3 regions of the Vibrio tritonius genome follow, and region 3 is predicted to be linked to each of the others. Evidence: predicted binding sites of a transcription regulator. Region 3 holds the regulator's gene; each other region holds the start of a gene.
The links. Region 3 encodes MetJ, which represses methionine synthesis genes. Its sites were predicted from a motif close to TTAGACNTNTANANGTCTAA; they were not measured.
Positions count from the first base shown of each region.

Region 1: a site for MetJ is predicted at 1,977-1,996, ahead of metE (5-methyltetrahydropteroyltriglutamate--homocysteine S-methyltransferase). Genes of this name have one in related genera too.
Region 2: a site for MetJ is predicted at 1,356-1,375, ahead of metH (methionine synthase). Genes of this name have one in related genera too.

Region 1 covers NZ_AP014635.1:2,187,556-2,192,860, forward strand. Annotated here, with positions in the region: gene metE (5-methyltetrahydropteroyltriglutamate--homocysteine S-methyltransferase) at 1-1,926, opposite strand, end outside; gene JCM16456_RS09720 (LysR substrate-binding domain-containing protein) at 2,222-3,133, shown strand; gene JCM16456_RS09725 (DUF4250 domain-containing protein) at 3,136-3,324, opposite strand; gene JCM16456_RS09730 (hypothetical protein) at 3,457-4,137, opposite strand; gene JCM16456_RS09735 (M16 family metallopeptidase) at 4,307-5,305, shown strand, end outside.
Region 2 covers NZ_AP014635.1:368,026-373,330, forward strand. Annotated here, with positions in the region: gene JCM16456_RS01685 (cation:proton antiporter) at 1-1,232, opposite strand, end outside; gene metH (methionine synthase) at 1,424-5,104, shown strand; gene lysC (lysine-sensitive aspartokinase 3) at 5,186-5,305, opposite strand, start outside.
Region 3 covers NZ_AP014635.1:3,204,404-3,209,708, reverse strand. Annotated here, with positions in the region: gene JCM16456_RS14290 (bifunctional aspartate kinase/homoserine dehydrogenase II) at 1-1,537, opposite strand, end outside; gene JCM16456_RS14285 (O-succinylhomoserine (thiol)-lyase) at 1,537-2,703, opposite strand; gene metJ (met regulon transcriptional regulator MetJ) at 2,927-3,244, shown strand; gene JCM16456_RS14275 (malic enzyme-like NAD(P)-binding protein) at 3,402-4,679, opposite strand; gene rpmE (50S ribosomal protein L31) at 4,958-5,176, opposite strand.

The DNA.
Region 1 (5,305 bases), 1.0 Mb from region 3:
CGCAGCAATACGAAACGCCTCAACTGCCCAATTAAGATAGTCTTGATGATCTTGCAGTTTGAGTGGTAAACCTTCTCGAATAGCTGGTTCATCAATTTGGATGATATTGATACCCGCATCTTGTAAATCACTGACTTCATCACGCAAAGCTAATGCCAATTGCTGAGTAATTGTTTTTCGCGTGATATCTTCGCGAGGGAATGTCCAACATAAAATCGTTACCGGCCCAGTAAGCATGCCTTTCATCTGTTTTTTCGTCAAAGATTGAGCATAAGTTGACCACTCAACGGTAATTGGCTGTTTACGTTCAATATCCGCCACCACAATCGCTGGTTTCACACAACGTGAGCCGTAACTTTGTACCCAACCAAACTGCGTAGTTTGAAAACCCGACAGGTTTTCAGCAAAGTACTCCACCATATCGTTACGCTCTGGTTCGCCATGCACTAATACATCTAAGCCTAATGCTTCTTGGCGCTGTACTGCGTCGAGAATTTGCCTTTGAATCGCTTCCACATAATCCGTTTTAGCTAATTTCCCATGACGGAATGCACTACGTAAAGCGCGAATTTCCGCAGTTTGCGGGAACGACCCAATGGTCGTAGTTGGCAATAATGGCAGATTTAGTACTTCACTTTGATGATGCGAGCGCTCCTGATACGGTGTTGAACGCTGGCTCAGCTCTGGTGTTATTTTCTGCACACGAGCTTGAACATGGGGTTTATTAACGTGTTGTGCCGACTCACGAGCAATAATAGGTTGGCTGTAAGTATCGCAAGCTAAAATAGCCGCGTGATCTCCATCTAGGGCCTTTCCTAACAGCACCACTTCTGCCACTTTCTGTTTAGCAAAAGCAAACCAACTCTTTACTTCTGGCGTTAGCTTTGTCTCAGCTTCAAGGTTTACCGGGCTATGCAGCAAGGAACATGAACTCGCTATCCATAAACGCTCTCCCAGTTGCTGCTTTACAGGTTTTAATCGATCAATCCATTCACTTAAGTTGGCTCGCCACACATTGCGACCATTAATGACTCCAGCCGACAACACCCAGTGATCTGGTAGCACATTGAGCACTTCATCTAGTTGGTCTGATGCCGCAGTCAGATCAACATGTAAGCCATCGATAGGCAGCGTAACAATCTTATTGATAACATGTGATACTGAATCAAAATAGGTGGTGAGTAACAGTTTCACTTCACCTTGTATTGATTGATACGCTGTTGTAAACGACTCTAACCACGGGCTCTCAAGCTCGAGTGCCAGAATTGGTTCATCGATTTGCACCCAAGTAACACCTTGTGCTGCTAGTTTTGCGAGCACTTCTTGGTAAGCGACCAATACACGAGGCAATAGTGAAAGGCGATCAAACCCTTCTTCGATTTCTTTCCCCAAATAGAGGTAGCTTAATGGCCCAAGCAGCACAGGTTTGACTTGATGCCCCAGCTTTAGAGCCTGGTCGATTTCGTCAAAAAGCTGCGGCCAACTGACTTGGAACTGATCACCAGCACTAAACTCTGGAACGATATAGTGGTAGTTGGTGTTAAACCACTTAGTCATATCCGATGCAGCATGACCGTGACAATCACACTGATTTTGCGATTGACCCCGCGCAACGTTAAAAAGCGTGTCTAAGCCCAACTCACTTTGGCCCACTTCTCCTTTGCCTGTCCAACGGTGACGTTCGGGAACATGACCTAATAGCAATGATGTGGTTAGTACATGGTCATACCAAGCAAAATCGCCTGCTGTCACAAACTCTAACCCAGCCTCTTTCTGTAAGGCCCAGTTTTGTGTGCGAAGGTCGCTACCCAGTCCTTGCAATTGAGCTTGATCGATCTCGCCTCGCCAATATTTCTCTAAAGCAAACTTAAGCTCACGTTGTTCGCCGATACGCGGATATCCCAAAATATGTGTCGTCGTAGTCATCATGTTCTTCCTATTAAATTATGTTGAGCAGACATCGAACACTTAAACAATAAGATGTCTAGATGGCTAAAATATCTAACTAACACGTCGTTTACACAAGCGTCGAATATTCAACTTGTTTATTAGAAAATTTCATGTAGTTTAAATGGGGATGACTAATTTACACAGTTAATGGACATTTAGATGTCTAGCCGTTTACACAGCCATGTTTAAAATGATAAGTTATCGCGCAGAACAATAAATAGCTAATGGCGTTTTAATCGCCTTGGGTCATACCGTTAATTAAGGATTTTTAATGATTGAGCTCAAACACTTACGCACCTTGGTTTCACTACGTGATACAGGTTCGTTAACTTCGACTGCCACCGCACAGCATCTCACTCAGTCTGCCCTTTCTCATCAGATTAAAGATTTGGAATCTCGTATTGGCGGACAGTTATTCCTGCGTAAGACTCGTCCAGTAAAGTTCACTTCCGAAGGGGAGATTCTTTTGGCGTTAGCCGATGAAATTTTGCCTCGCCTTGCCAGGGCTGAGAATGAGTTAGCGAGTTTAAAAGAAGATGTAAATGGCCGCTTACATATGGCGATAGAGTGCCATTCATGTTTCCAATGGTTGATGCCAGCACTGCGCGAGTATCAAGTGGCATGGCCGACAGTGGCGCTCGATTTTTCGTCCGGTTTTGGTTTTGAACCCCTACCCGCTTTACTCGCTGGTGAGCTTGATCTTGTGATTACCTCTGATATTTTGCCTCGTTCAGAGGTTCACTATGAACCACTATTTGACTTTGAGATGCGTCTGGTCACAGCAACAAACCATCCATTAGCCGACAAAGCGTTTATCGAGCCGCAAGATCTCGCCGATCAAACCATGTTGAGCTATCCAGTGCAAAAACAACGTTTAGATGTGGTAAAACACTTTTTAAATCCAGCTGGTGTTGAACCCGCTCGTTGGAAGCAGGCCGATAACACTCTAATGCTCGTTCAAATGGTCTCGGCAGGGTTAGGCGTTGCAACGTTACCTAACTGGGCGATCAGCGAATTTTCTCGTCAAGGGCTAATCACCAGTAAACCATTAGGGAAAGGACTGTGGCGACGCCTGTTTGCTGCCACTCGCCACAGTGAAAAAGATAAGCGCTATCTACAAGCCTTCTTCTCCACAGCTCGCATGCAGTGTAAAAGCCATCTGGAAGGTATCAAAATGGCATAAGATTACCGAAATTGATTGGTTAGCGGGTCGTATTGGAACCCCGCAGCTTCTAGCTTTTGCTCTAAGTGGCTCTGATCGATTTCATAGGTCATCACCAAATCATCCAAACTGTGGCACTCTAGCCGCAGTTTTTCATTTATGATGCCAAGTAAGATATGGGTATCAAAACGCTGCACATTGCTGAGATCCATGGTCAGTCTCCTTATAGCGATCTTATCCATCGTCGAAAGTAAGAAATCACTTAAAGAGTAGCCAGCAATCTGAAGATACGCAGTATCACACCTAAAAAATGTGATACTGCGAAAAATGAAAAGTGGTTGTCGTTAAAGTAAGTAGAGACCTTCAAATCCGGTCATGGCGATCAATATCAGAATTTGAGTAACGACTAACTGAATTTTTGCCACACTCTTGTTGGTAAAAATGTGCCAACACCAAGTGATGATCGCCAACACCAATAGAGACAAAAAGGTTAGAACGCCATGAGTCAGTGTTCCAAGAGCACTCTCCGTTAATTGGTATCCGTAAGGAATAAAACAGAGCACCATCAGCATGGTGCCAACAATACCAATCACCGGCAGGATGCGATTAAATGCCTGTAGACGAGAGCGAGCTAAAGTCATCAAGAGATGAGCCAAAACACTACCTGAGACAAATAAGCTAATAAAATGTGCCGCACCAGCCCAAAAATGCGCGTACAAAAAAGATTGCCACAGCAGCGCAATAACCGCGAGCACGTTAGTCACGTGCATTGCCCACAATGGGCCTTCATCGCGAGTTTTCTTGGTTTGTACCTGTGAACAAAAGAACAGAATACCCGCCCCAAGCACAATAAATATGAGATGGTTGAAAGCAGTTGCCAACCACAAAATACCCACCACAGGTAGTACTTTATGTACACGGCCACGCTGTCCAGGACAGATTTCACCTTTTACCATGATGAGCGTTAGAACGAGCTGCGCACCCAATAGCATAGGCGGCAACATTGCAAGTAATGAATGAAGCATAATCGTCGAGACAAGAAGAGTAACAGGGCGCAGATAATAGCAAACTATTCGTTTATCCCCAAATTAGTTCACTATTAGGTATATAGATAGGTATCTATAGAATAATTGGTTCGTTCAATTTTATATTTCTTTTATATATTATCCACTTAAAATTAATTAAGGATAATATATGAGACGTTTTCAGTTGTGCTTTTGGGTGCTCTGCACTCTATTCTTTTCTGCCCCTAGTAGCTTCGCCACGCCGCTAAGCGATGATCCCAATTGGGTGCATGGTACTCTTTCCAACGGGATGCGATACCACCTTTACCGCAAAAACAGAGAGGAAGTGTCAATTCGTTTGTTGATGAATGTCGGTTCGATTAACGAAAAAGACGATCAATGGGGATATGCACATTTTATTGAGCATATGGCATTTAATGGTAGCAAGCATTTTAAACCCAACGAAATCATATCGTTATTTGAAAGAAACGGTATGGAATTTGGTAACGACATAAACGCTTTTACCTCAAAGGAGCGTACTGTTTACCGACTTGATCTGCCTAATGATAAAGACATAGAGCCAGCTTTAATGTGGATGAGTGATATTGCCCATGGCCTAACCCTAAGTTCTGAAGAAATAGAAAAAGAAAAAGGCGTCATACTCAGTGAAATGAGAACCCATGAGGAATACGCCCGAAGTGTATATACTGCATTTTTCAAAGAACTCGCAACAGGTACACGTTATGAACATGATGTGCTTGGTACTGAGCAAAGCGTATCTAACGCATCAGCTCAATCACTCGCTAAGTTTTATCAAACATGGTATCAGCCACAATCTGCTGAACTGATAATCACTGGTAATATTGCCCCTAAAAACCTGCAAGAAGCAATCGAAACCAATTTTTCCTCATGGCACTCAACCAACAGCAACCTGCCTAAACAACCTAAGATCACATTGCAAATGCCCACCGCAGTAATGCAAAACCTCAATCAAGACGATGTTGGGCTATCCGTACTATATCCCTACCCTAATAATTCAATCACAGACTTAGAAACCCAACAAAAATATTGGCAGCTGCAATTGCTTCGCTATCTAATCAATGACCGTTTCCAATCCACCTATTCAGCTAAACCAGAGATTCAAGATGCCATCAATGTGTCAGTGATTGAACACAATCACATATCTATG
Region 2 (5,305 bases), 600 kb from region 3:
ATGGTTGATCCTTGAATTAGAATAGAGAAAACAACAACGGCATACGTCATCACTAGAATCAGCTCTTTGACATCTATTAATTTATCGGGGATAACCATGATGCCCGACGGGATAGAAAGCGCCATTGCTAAGGCTAAACCACCACGCAATCCTCCCCAAGTCAAAATACGGATAGACCACGGGTTATAGGTCCGGTAACGTTTAAAGCCAATGTAGGGGATGGCAACACTGACATAGCGACCTAGTAATACTAAAGGAACTGCTATTGACATGACGATCCAGTCTTCTTCATGAAATTTGAATAGGAGCATAGACATACCAATCAACAGAAATAATACACCATTTAAGAATTCATCTACTAATTCCCAGAAGTGATCTAAGTGTTCTTCACTCTCTTTAGAAAAACCAATAAAACGCGTCCAGTTACCGATCATAATTCCAGATACGACCATCGCTAGCGGGCCAGATACATGGATAATATCGGCAAAGACAAAGCCAGCAGTTGGAACGCCTATTGTCAGCAACAACTCCATTGAGTGGTCATCAGTGGCGCAAATCAAATAATGGAAAATGAGACCGAGCACTAAACCGTAAAGGATGCCGCCTAAGGCTTCATGTGCGAATAACTCAGCTACACTGCCAATAGTCGGTGCTTGGTGTCCAAAGGCTATAGTAAAAATAGTAACGAAAATAACTAGGCCAAAACCATCGTTAAATAAAGACTCGCCTTCAATTTGTGTAGATATACGTTTGGGAGCATTGAGTTTTTTGACTATGGCTAGTACTGCAATCGGGTCGGTTGGCGAAATAAGAGCTCCAAAAAGTAGACAATGTATTAACTGGAGGTCTATACCGATAAAGTGGCATACACCATAAAGCCCATAGCCGATAAAAAAGGTTGAGAAAAGTGTAGAGCCTAGGGCGAGAACGGTAATTTCCCACTTTTGATCTTTTAGGTTAGGAAGTTTGATGCCTAAACCGCCAGCGAATAGCAGAAATCCCAATATACCTTTGAGCAAAAAGTCTTCAAAGTTAATACTAGTCATGGTTGTGCGAGCGATTTTAGTTAATTGAAACCAATCATTTTGACCTGCAACTAAGATGAGCAGCGAAAGCAACATTGAGCCTGCGGTAATCGCAATAGTTGTTTGCATTTTACCTATCTTGCTATTAAAGAAGGCAATTAGCATCGCAGCAGCAGAAAGAAAACAGAGTGTGTAATAGACTGACATTTTCTTCTCTTTGATGTAACAAATTATGAGCGGAAATTGTCTGACGATGATGAGTAAATAGCAAACATTTTTTGTTGCTCATTTAATCAATTAAAAACCTTTGGTTTTATAATGTTTCTTTGTTTGGACGTCTAGATTTCTAGATGGTCTGTGGTAGGATAATTGGTAATCATAAGGAATGAGGCTGAATAGTGAGTAGTTATAACAGACAACAGATAGAAGAACGGTTAAAACAAAGCATACTGCTTATTGATGGCGGTATGGGAACCATGATTCAAGGGTATAAGCTACAAGAGCAAGATTATCGTGGAGACCGTTTTGCTCAATGGCATTGTGACCTCAAGGGTAATAATGACTTACTCGTTTTAACTCAGCCTCAGTTAATTAAAGATATCCATTCTGCTTACCTAGAGGCTGGGGCGGATATTCTTGAAACAAACACTTTTAACGCCACTACGATTGCGATGGCGGATTATGATATGCAGTCGATCAGTGAAGAGATTAACTACGCTGCAGCTAAATTGGCAAGGGAAGTGGCTGATGAATGGACGGAAAAAACACCAGACAAGCCTCGTTATGTTGCTGGCGTTTTAGGTCCAACTAACCGCACTTGTTCAATATCACCAGATGTTAATGACCCTGGATATCGCAATGTTCATTTCGATGAACTTGTGCAAGCTTATTCCGAGTCAACTCGAGCACTTATTCAAGGTGGATGTGACATCATTTTGATTGAAACCATCTTTGATACATTGAACGCCAAAGCGTGTGCTTTTGCTGTTGAGACTGTATTTGAAGAACTCGATATCACATTACCTATTATGATCTCTGGGACTATCACAGATGCGTCAGGTCGGACTCTGTCGGGGCAAACGACGGAAGCATTTTACAATTCCATGCGTCATGTTGACCCCATCTCATTCGGTTTAAACTGTGCGCTTGGGCCGGACGAGCTGCGCCAATATGTTTCTGAAATGGCGCGTATTTCTGACTGCTTTGTTTCGGCTCATCCAAACGCCGGTCTGCCAAATGCGTTTGGTGAATACGATTTATCGCCAGAAGATATGGCTGAACATATATCTGAATGGGCTAATTCCGGCTTTCTAAATCTTGTTGGTGGCTGCTGTGGTACTACACCTGAGCATATCCGAGCTATGGCAAAAGTGGTGGAAGGAGTCGCTCCTCGTGTTATTCCAGAGATCAATCGTGAATGCCGTTTATCAGGTCTTGAACCACTTAATATTGCTAAAGAAACCTTATTTATTAACGTTGGTGAACGAACTAACGTGACTGGTTCTGCTCGCTTTAAACGTCTGATAAAAGAAGAGCTATACGATGAAGCTTTAGAGGTGGCACGTCAACAAGTTGAAAACGGTGCTCAAATCATCGATATCAATATGGATGAAGGCATGCTTGATGCTCAGGCATGCATGGTACGCTTTCTCAACCTTTGTGCATCGGAGCCTGAAATTTCGAAAGTGCCTATTATGGTCGACTCATCGAAATGGGAGGTCATTGAAGCGGGTTTAAAATGCATTCAAGGTAAGGGGGTTGTTAACTCTATCTCTTTGAAAGAAGGGAAAGAGAAGTTTGTTGAACACGCCAAACTGGTACGTCGCTACGGTGCTGCCGTCATTGTCATGGCATTTGATGAAGTAGGACAAGCGGATACTCGCGAACGTAAACTGCAAATTTGTACCAGAGCTTACCGCATTTTGGTCGATGAAGTGGGTTTCCCTCCTGAAGATATTATCTTTGACCCCAATATTTTCGCTGTCGCGACAGGGATTGATGAGCACAATAACTACGCTCTTGATTTTATTAACGCAGTTGCTGATATAAAACGGGATTTACCTTATGCCATGATTTCTGGTGGGGTGTCTAACGTCTCATTCTCTTTCCGTGGTAATAACTATGTACGTGAAGCGATTCATGCGGTGTTCTTGTATCACTGTTTTAAGAACGGCATGGATATGGGAATTGTAAACGCAGGACAGCTTGAAATTTACGATAACGTTCCGGTTAAATTACGCGATGCTGTAGAAGATGTGATTTTGAATCGGCGTGATGATGCAACAGAACGTTTATTGGAAATTGCCGAGCAGTATCGTGAAAATGCGGTAGGTAAAGAAGAAGACACGTCCGCTTTAGAGTGGCGTACATGGCCTGTTGAAAAGCGTCTAGAACACGCGTTGGTGAAAGGCATTACAGAGTTTATTGTTGAAGATACAGAAGAAGCTCGGGTCAATGCGGCTAAACCAATAGAGGTTATTGAAGGCCCACTAATGGACGGTATGAATGTGGTGGGTGACTTATTTGGGGAAGGGAAAATGTTTCTTCCTCAAGTAGTGAAATCTGCACGAGTTATGAAGCAAGCCGTCGCTCACCTAGAACCATTTATCAATGCCCTCAAGCAATCAGGCTCATCAAACGGTAAAATTTTGATGGCTACTGTAAAAGGTGATGTTCACGATATTGGTAAGAATATTGTGGGAGTCGTATTGCAATGTAATAACTTTGAGATCATTGACTTAGGTGTGATGGTTCCTTGTGAGCAGATATTAAAAGTTGCTAAAGAACAAAATGTAGACATTATTGGTTTGTCTGGTTTGATTACACCATCATTAGACGAAATGGTACATGTTGCGAAAGAGATGGAACGCCTCGGTTTTGATATTCCTCTAATGATCGGCGGTGCGACAACATCGAAAGCACACACCGCAGTGAAAATTGAACAGAACTACCATCAACCGGTGGTCTATGTGAATAATGCCTCTCGCGCGGTTGGTGTTTGTACCGCGTTGTTATCAGATGAACAACGTCCTAGTTTTATAGAAAAACTCAATACGGATTATGAACGTACACGTGATCAGCATGCTCGCAAAACGCCTAAAACACGCCCTGTTACATTGGCAGAAGCCCGTGCGAATAAAGTTGATATCGATTGGAAAAACTACACGCCGCCAGTTCCGCTTAAAACTGGAATCCATGTATTTGACAATATGGATGTTGCCACCTTGCGTCAGTACATTGACTGGACCCCATTTTTTATGACGTGGTCCTTGATGGGGAAATATCCTGCGATTCTAGATCATGAGGAGGTTGGTGAAGAAGCTAAACGTTTATTTCATGATGCTAATGAATGGCTTGATCGTATTGAAAGTGAAGGATTGCTGAAAGCCTCAGGGATTTGTGGATTATTTCCAGCAGCCAGTGTAGGTGATGATATCGAAGTTTATAACGATAAAGAGCGTGGTGATGTCTGCCATATTCTCCATCATTTACGCCAACAAACACTTAAACCTAAAGGACCTAATTACTGTTTATCTGATTACATTGCGCCGAAGGAGAGTGGTAAAGCGGATTGGATTGGTGCTTTTGCCGTTACTGGTGGAATTAATGAACGTGAACTTGCCGATCAGTTGAAAGCACAAGGCGATGACTATAATGCGATTATGGTACAAGCGGTCGCAGATCGTTTAGCGGAAGCGTTCGCGGAATATTTACATCAAGTGATACGTAAAGAAATCTGGGGCTATGCTGCTAACGAAAGCTTATCGAATGATGAGCTGATTCGTGAAAAATACCAAGGGATTCGTCCTGCTCCTGGTTATGCTGCTTGCCCGGAACACACTGAAAAAGGGGCGATTTGGGAACTACTTAAGGTTGAAGAGACGATCGGTATGCAATTAACTTCGAGTTATGCCATGTATCCAGGGGCATCAGTATCTGGTTGGTACTTTTCTCATCCAGAGTCCCGCTATTTTGCAGTGGCACAGATTCAAGAAGATCAGTTGGAAGACTACGCTGAGCGCAAAGGTTGGGATCGTATTGAGGCTGAAAAGTGGTTGGGTCCTAATATCAATGGTTAATCCGATTCATCGATAACTGGGCAAGAAAAGGGCCATCAAATGATGGCCCTTATTACTTCTCGTTCGCCAGTAGGCTTTTTATTATTTTTCGAACAGCTCACCATGGAGATGCTGAATCACTTCTTTAGCTGATGATGAATCAACTAAGAAACAAAGATTATGGTCGCTGGCACCATAGCAAATCATACGCAAATTAAAATC
Region 3 (5,305 bases):
TTTGATAGTTAGCTAACACTGTATTGGCATCAAGCCCCTGTTCATTGAACAAGTAAGTGGAGCTATCGACAACTGCAACCAATTCAAATGCCATACCACGACGTTTTTCTAGTTCTTCTTTTTCTTTGGCAAACAGTTTGAGCCAACTGGAACCAATATTACCTTTACCACATAGAGCAAGAGCAATGCGCTTATGGGCTTGGAACAGTTGGGTGTGTATGCGGTTCACTAGATCACTAAGGTCTGTTTGACGTAGCACTGCAACAAGGCTTAAACCTGAATCGGTTTCCGAGATGAACTCAATAGGTTCACCTTTAATTTGTTGATAAAAGCCGAAGCAGTGATTGGCATTGGTACTTGCACCTGCTCCAACGGCAGCCACGAGGCTGAATCCTTCTTTAAGCTTCAAATCGGCTTCAATTGGACGGTCTTGCAAATAGCTTAGCGCGCCTGAGACAATTTCAGCTGTGTAGGCAAGGCGTAATTGATATTGGTCAGCTTGTGCTTCGAAAGCTAATGGCTCCAACTGAGCTCGTTTGAGGCGCTCCAAGATGTCATTTTTTATCCGTTCAAACGGATGACTTTGGGCAAATGTCAGTTCAATCAGAAGTACGTCGTCGAGAGAGGTGATGATTTTTGCACCTCGGCCCGAAGCTAAAATCCGCTCAATACGAGTAGAGCCTGATTCTGGCTGATGACTACAGCGTAAGTGAAGCTCAGTAGTACTTTGCGCGACCGGTTGTAATGTGCGGCTATGTAATACTGGTGCTGCAAGGCGTGCTAATTCGTTAGCCTCATCTAAACGTAGTAAAGGCAACAAACAAGCATCGGAGACAATACGTGGGTCGGCACTGTAGACCCCAGCAACATCACTCCAAATAGTCACTTTCGCTACATCCGATAATGCACCAATTATCGTAGCTGAGTAGTCTGAACCATTACGACCTAATAATACCGTCTCTCCTGACACACTCTGAGCCATAAAGCCGGTAATGATAAGGCGCTGATTGCTATGTTGAGTTAGAACAGTTTGCAGTAACGGATACGAAGCTGCGCGGTCGACTTCTGGCTGAGTGCCAGATTCAGCGCGCAAGAAAGAACGCGCATCAATCGCAGCTGCCGGCATATCATGTTGATTTAATAGTGCCGCTAGCAAGCGAGATGACCATACTTCACCATGACCTAAAATGTCTGCACGCTGCGCGGAGCTTATTGGGGCTGAGATTTCTCCCAGCTCGCTGATTTCCGCGGCAAGCTCAGTCAGTAAAGCATCAGCTTGTTCGGCTTCTAAAAGGCCCGTGATGAGTTCGGTTTGGTACTGACGGAGTGATTGCAGCGTTTCATGAGCCACGCGACCGTCTTTACTTAGTGCATCAACAAAAGTAATCAGGCGGTTTGTGGTTTTGCCTGCCGCAGAGACAACAACTAAGTCATTGTCTTTTGAATATTCCTTTAAAATATGAGCAACACGCTGATAGCATTCAGCGTCCGCCAGGCTACTACCACCAAATTTATGCAACTGGCGTTGTGTAGTCATTAACAAATCTCCTTAGCCTTGTTGAAAGCTTGGCCCAAATCGGCGATCAAGTCTTCTGCATCTTCTAAACCAACTGAAACACGTAACAGCAACTGAGATACGCCCGCTTCTGCTAACGCTTTTTCTCCCATAGCTCGGTGAGTCATGGTGGCTGGGTGACAAATTAAGCTTTCAACTCCGCCGAGTGATTCGGCTAAAGAGAAAAGTTGCAGTGAGCTGACGAATACTTTGAGTTGTTCATAGCTGCCGTTAAGCTCAAAACTTAGCATAGAGCCAAAGCCAGATTGTTGTTTCTTGGCAATATCGTGACCTGGGTGGTCTGGCAGGCTAGGGTGGTAGACAACTTTAACCAAATCCTGAGTTAATAGGTAATCAAGAATCTGTTTGGAGCTTTCTTCATGTTGGCGCATACGAGCTGGAAGCGTGCGTAAACCGCGCAAAGTCATATAACTATCAAATGGGGTTCCCGTTGCGCCTATACAGTTCCCCCACCAGGCGATTTTTTCTGCGTGTTCGGCATCTTTACTGATCACCACGCCACCGATGACATCTGAATGTCCATTGATGTATTTGGTCGTGGAGTGAATAACAAAGTCAGCACCCAAGGTCAGAGGTTTTTGGTAGACAGGTGTGAGGAAAGTATTATCCACGGCGACCAAAGCACCAACGGCGTGAGCTTGTTGACACACCTCGGCGATGTCTACTACCCGAACTAGCGGATTAGATGGGGTTTCTAACAAAATTAATTTTGGTTTTTGTTCTAACGCTTTGGCAAATTCTGTTTCATTGGACTGGTCCACAAATAGCACTTTGAAATCGCCTTTTTGTGCACGAGTATTGAATAGGCGATAAGTACCACCATAACAATCGTGTGGGGCAATAATCGTATCTTCTGGACCAACTAATGCAGATACCCAAAGGTTCAGAGCTGAGGTGCCACAGTTTGTAATGGTTGCGCCCACACCGCACTCTAATTCAGATAGCGCTTCTTCTAACAGGTTACGGTTTGGGTTACCAGAGCGGGTGTAGTCGTATTTTGGCACTTCACCAAAAGCAGGAAATCCATAGTTGGTTGATAGATAAATGGGTGGAACAACAGCATGATATTGAGTGTCTGATTCAATACCGGTACGAACGGCAATGGTCGCTGGTTTGCGCGTGGTCATAAGTGTTTCCTTTCCTGTGTGGCTCTGAGTTTGAGCATCCATTGTAGCCCCTCAAAAATAACAGCAGGGACTGATGAGTGATGCATAACATCACACTTTACTTATCAAAAAAGAAGACGTCAACACTTCTAGACGTCTATATGTCTTTGCTTATGGCAGTAAATCCCGCTAAAATTGGGGTCTTTGATATTCATAACCGAAATAATTTTAACGAAGGTGCGCAATGGCAGACTGGAACGGCGAATATATCAGCCCTTATGCAGAGCATGGTAAGAAGAGTGAGTTAGTAAAAAAGATTACAGTTTCTATTCCTCTTAAAGTACTAAAAGTACTGACTGATGAACGTACTCGTCGCCAAATTAATAACTTACGACATGCAACTAACAGTGAGTTGCTATGTGAGGCATTTTTACACGCGTACACAGGTCAACCGCTTCCAACTGATGAAGACCTACGTAAAGACCGTCCAGATGATATTCCTGTTGAAGCGAAAGAACTGATGACCGCGATGGGAATTGAGTTTGAGGCTTACGACGACTAAGAGAGTCACTGCAGTGGTGGTTGCACATTCACACCATTGTGTTTAGTGATAGCGCCTTTTTTAATGCGAAAAGTTTAAAAAAAGCCCCAGCCATAAGGTAGGGGCTTTTTGCTACTTATTGTTCACGAATCACTATGGAGCCATGAACAATAATCGATTAGTTTTCCATGTAACCGTCAGGCAATGCAATACGTGCCACACCAGAATCCACAGCGGCTTGAGCGACTGCTTTTGCTACGCGTGGTAGTAGGCGTGGATCCATTGGTTTTGGAATGATGTATTCAGGACCAAAGCATAGAGATTCAACACCTGCTGCTTTCAATACTTCTGCAGGAACTTCTTCTTTAGCGATTGAACGAATAGCTTCTACTGCCGCCAATTTCATCTCGGTGTTGATTTCGCTAGCACGTACGTCTAGTGCGCCACGGAAGATGAATGGGAAACAAAGAACATTGTTTACCTGGTTAGGGTAGTCACTGCGGCCTGTACCCATGATAAGGTCTTGGCGAGCGTGATGAGCAACTTCTGGTTTGATTTCAGGATCTGGGTTTGAACATGCAAAGACAACAGGCTTGTCTGCCATTAGTTTAAGTTGTTCTTCAGTCATTAGATCTGGACCAGATACACCTAGGAATAGGTCAGCATCTTCGATAACGTCAGTCAACGTGCGTTTGTCAGTGTTGTTGGCAAAACGTAGTTTGTATTCGTTTAGATCGTCACGACGAGTATGGATAACACCTTTACGGTCTAGCATGTAGATTTTTTCACGCATAGCACCACACTGGATCAATAGTTCCATACAAGCACATGCTGCTGCGCCAGCACCTAGACATACGATAGTACATTCTTCAATTTTTTTACCTTGAAGTTCAATCGCATTCAACATGCCTGCTGCTGTTACGATTGCTGTGCCGTGTTGGTCATCGTGAAATACTGGGATGTTACATAGTTCGATTAGGCGACGTTCGATTTCAAAACATTCAGGTGCTTTGATGTCTTCTAGGTTGATACCGCCAAATGTGTCGGCGATGTTGGCAACAGTGTCAACGAACTCATCGATAGTGCGGTGTTTTACTTCGATGTCGATTGAATCAATGCCAGCAAAACGTTTGAACAGAAGCGCTTTGCCTTCCATTACTGGTTTTGATGCTAGAGGACCTAGGTTACCAAGACCGAGAATCGCTGTGCCGTTAGAGATCACGGCAACCGTGTTGCCTTTACCTGTGTATTTGTAAGCGTTTTCTGGATTTTGCGCGATTTCACGTACCGGCTCAGCAACACCTGGGCTGTAGGCCAAAGATAAATCTTCAGCTGAATCCGCAGGCTTGGTTAGAGAGATGGCAATTTTCCCAGCAGTAGGGATTGCGTGGTAATCAAGAGCCTTTTGGCGGAACTGTTCTTCTTTAGTCAGTTCTTTTTTATTGTCATCGGACATGGGCTGTTCTCAGTTATTGATTGTAGAAAAGCCGACCATTCTAAAGCAGGATTTTGCTGCTGCATAGTTAGTTACTTGGGGAAAAGTGGTGATTTTTTGTTAAAACTTAGCTGATAAGACCAGATAAAATAAAGCAAAGGATTGCGTAGAGAAGAGAAAATACCTTCTTATAATTTCTGCTTATTAGAGATAATAAAAAATGACAATGAGTGCATTTTTATGCATACGTAAAAAAGGACGCATTCGCGTCCTTTTCTCGTACAACTAAAAAGCAAAAATTATTTTTTGCTTGATAGAGCACCGAAACGTTTGTTGAAGCGATCAACACGACCACCGGTATCAACAACACGTTGTTTACCAGTGTAGAATGGGTGACATTTGTCACATACGTCTAGGTGAAGAGCGTCTTTATCTAGAGTAGATTTGAAAACGAAAGTGTTGCCGCAAGAGCAGTTAGCAGTCACTTCTTTGTATTCTGGGTGGATACCAGCTTTCATGGGATAACCTCAAAATTGGGCCGTGTCGCTATTCGAATCTATATGTCGAACACCACACGTATCGTTAATAGTAATAAATTACCAGATAATGAGGCTTAAACCATCACCATCTCGTAAGGCGCGATATGA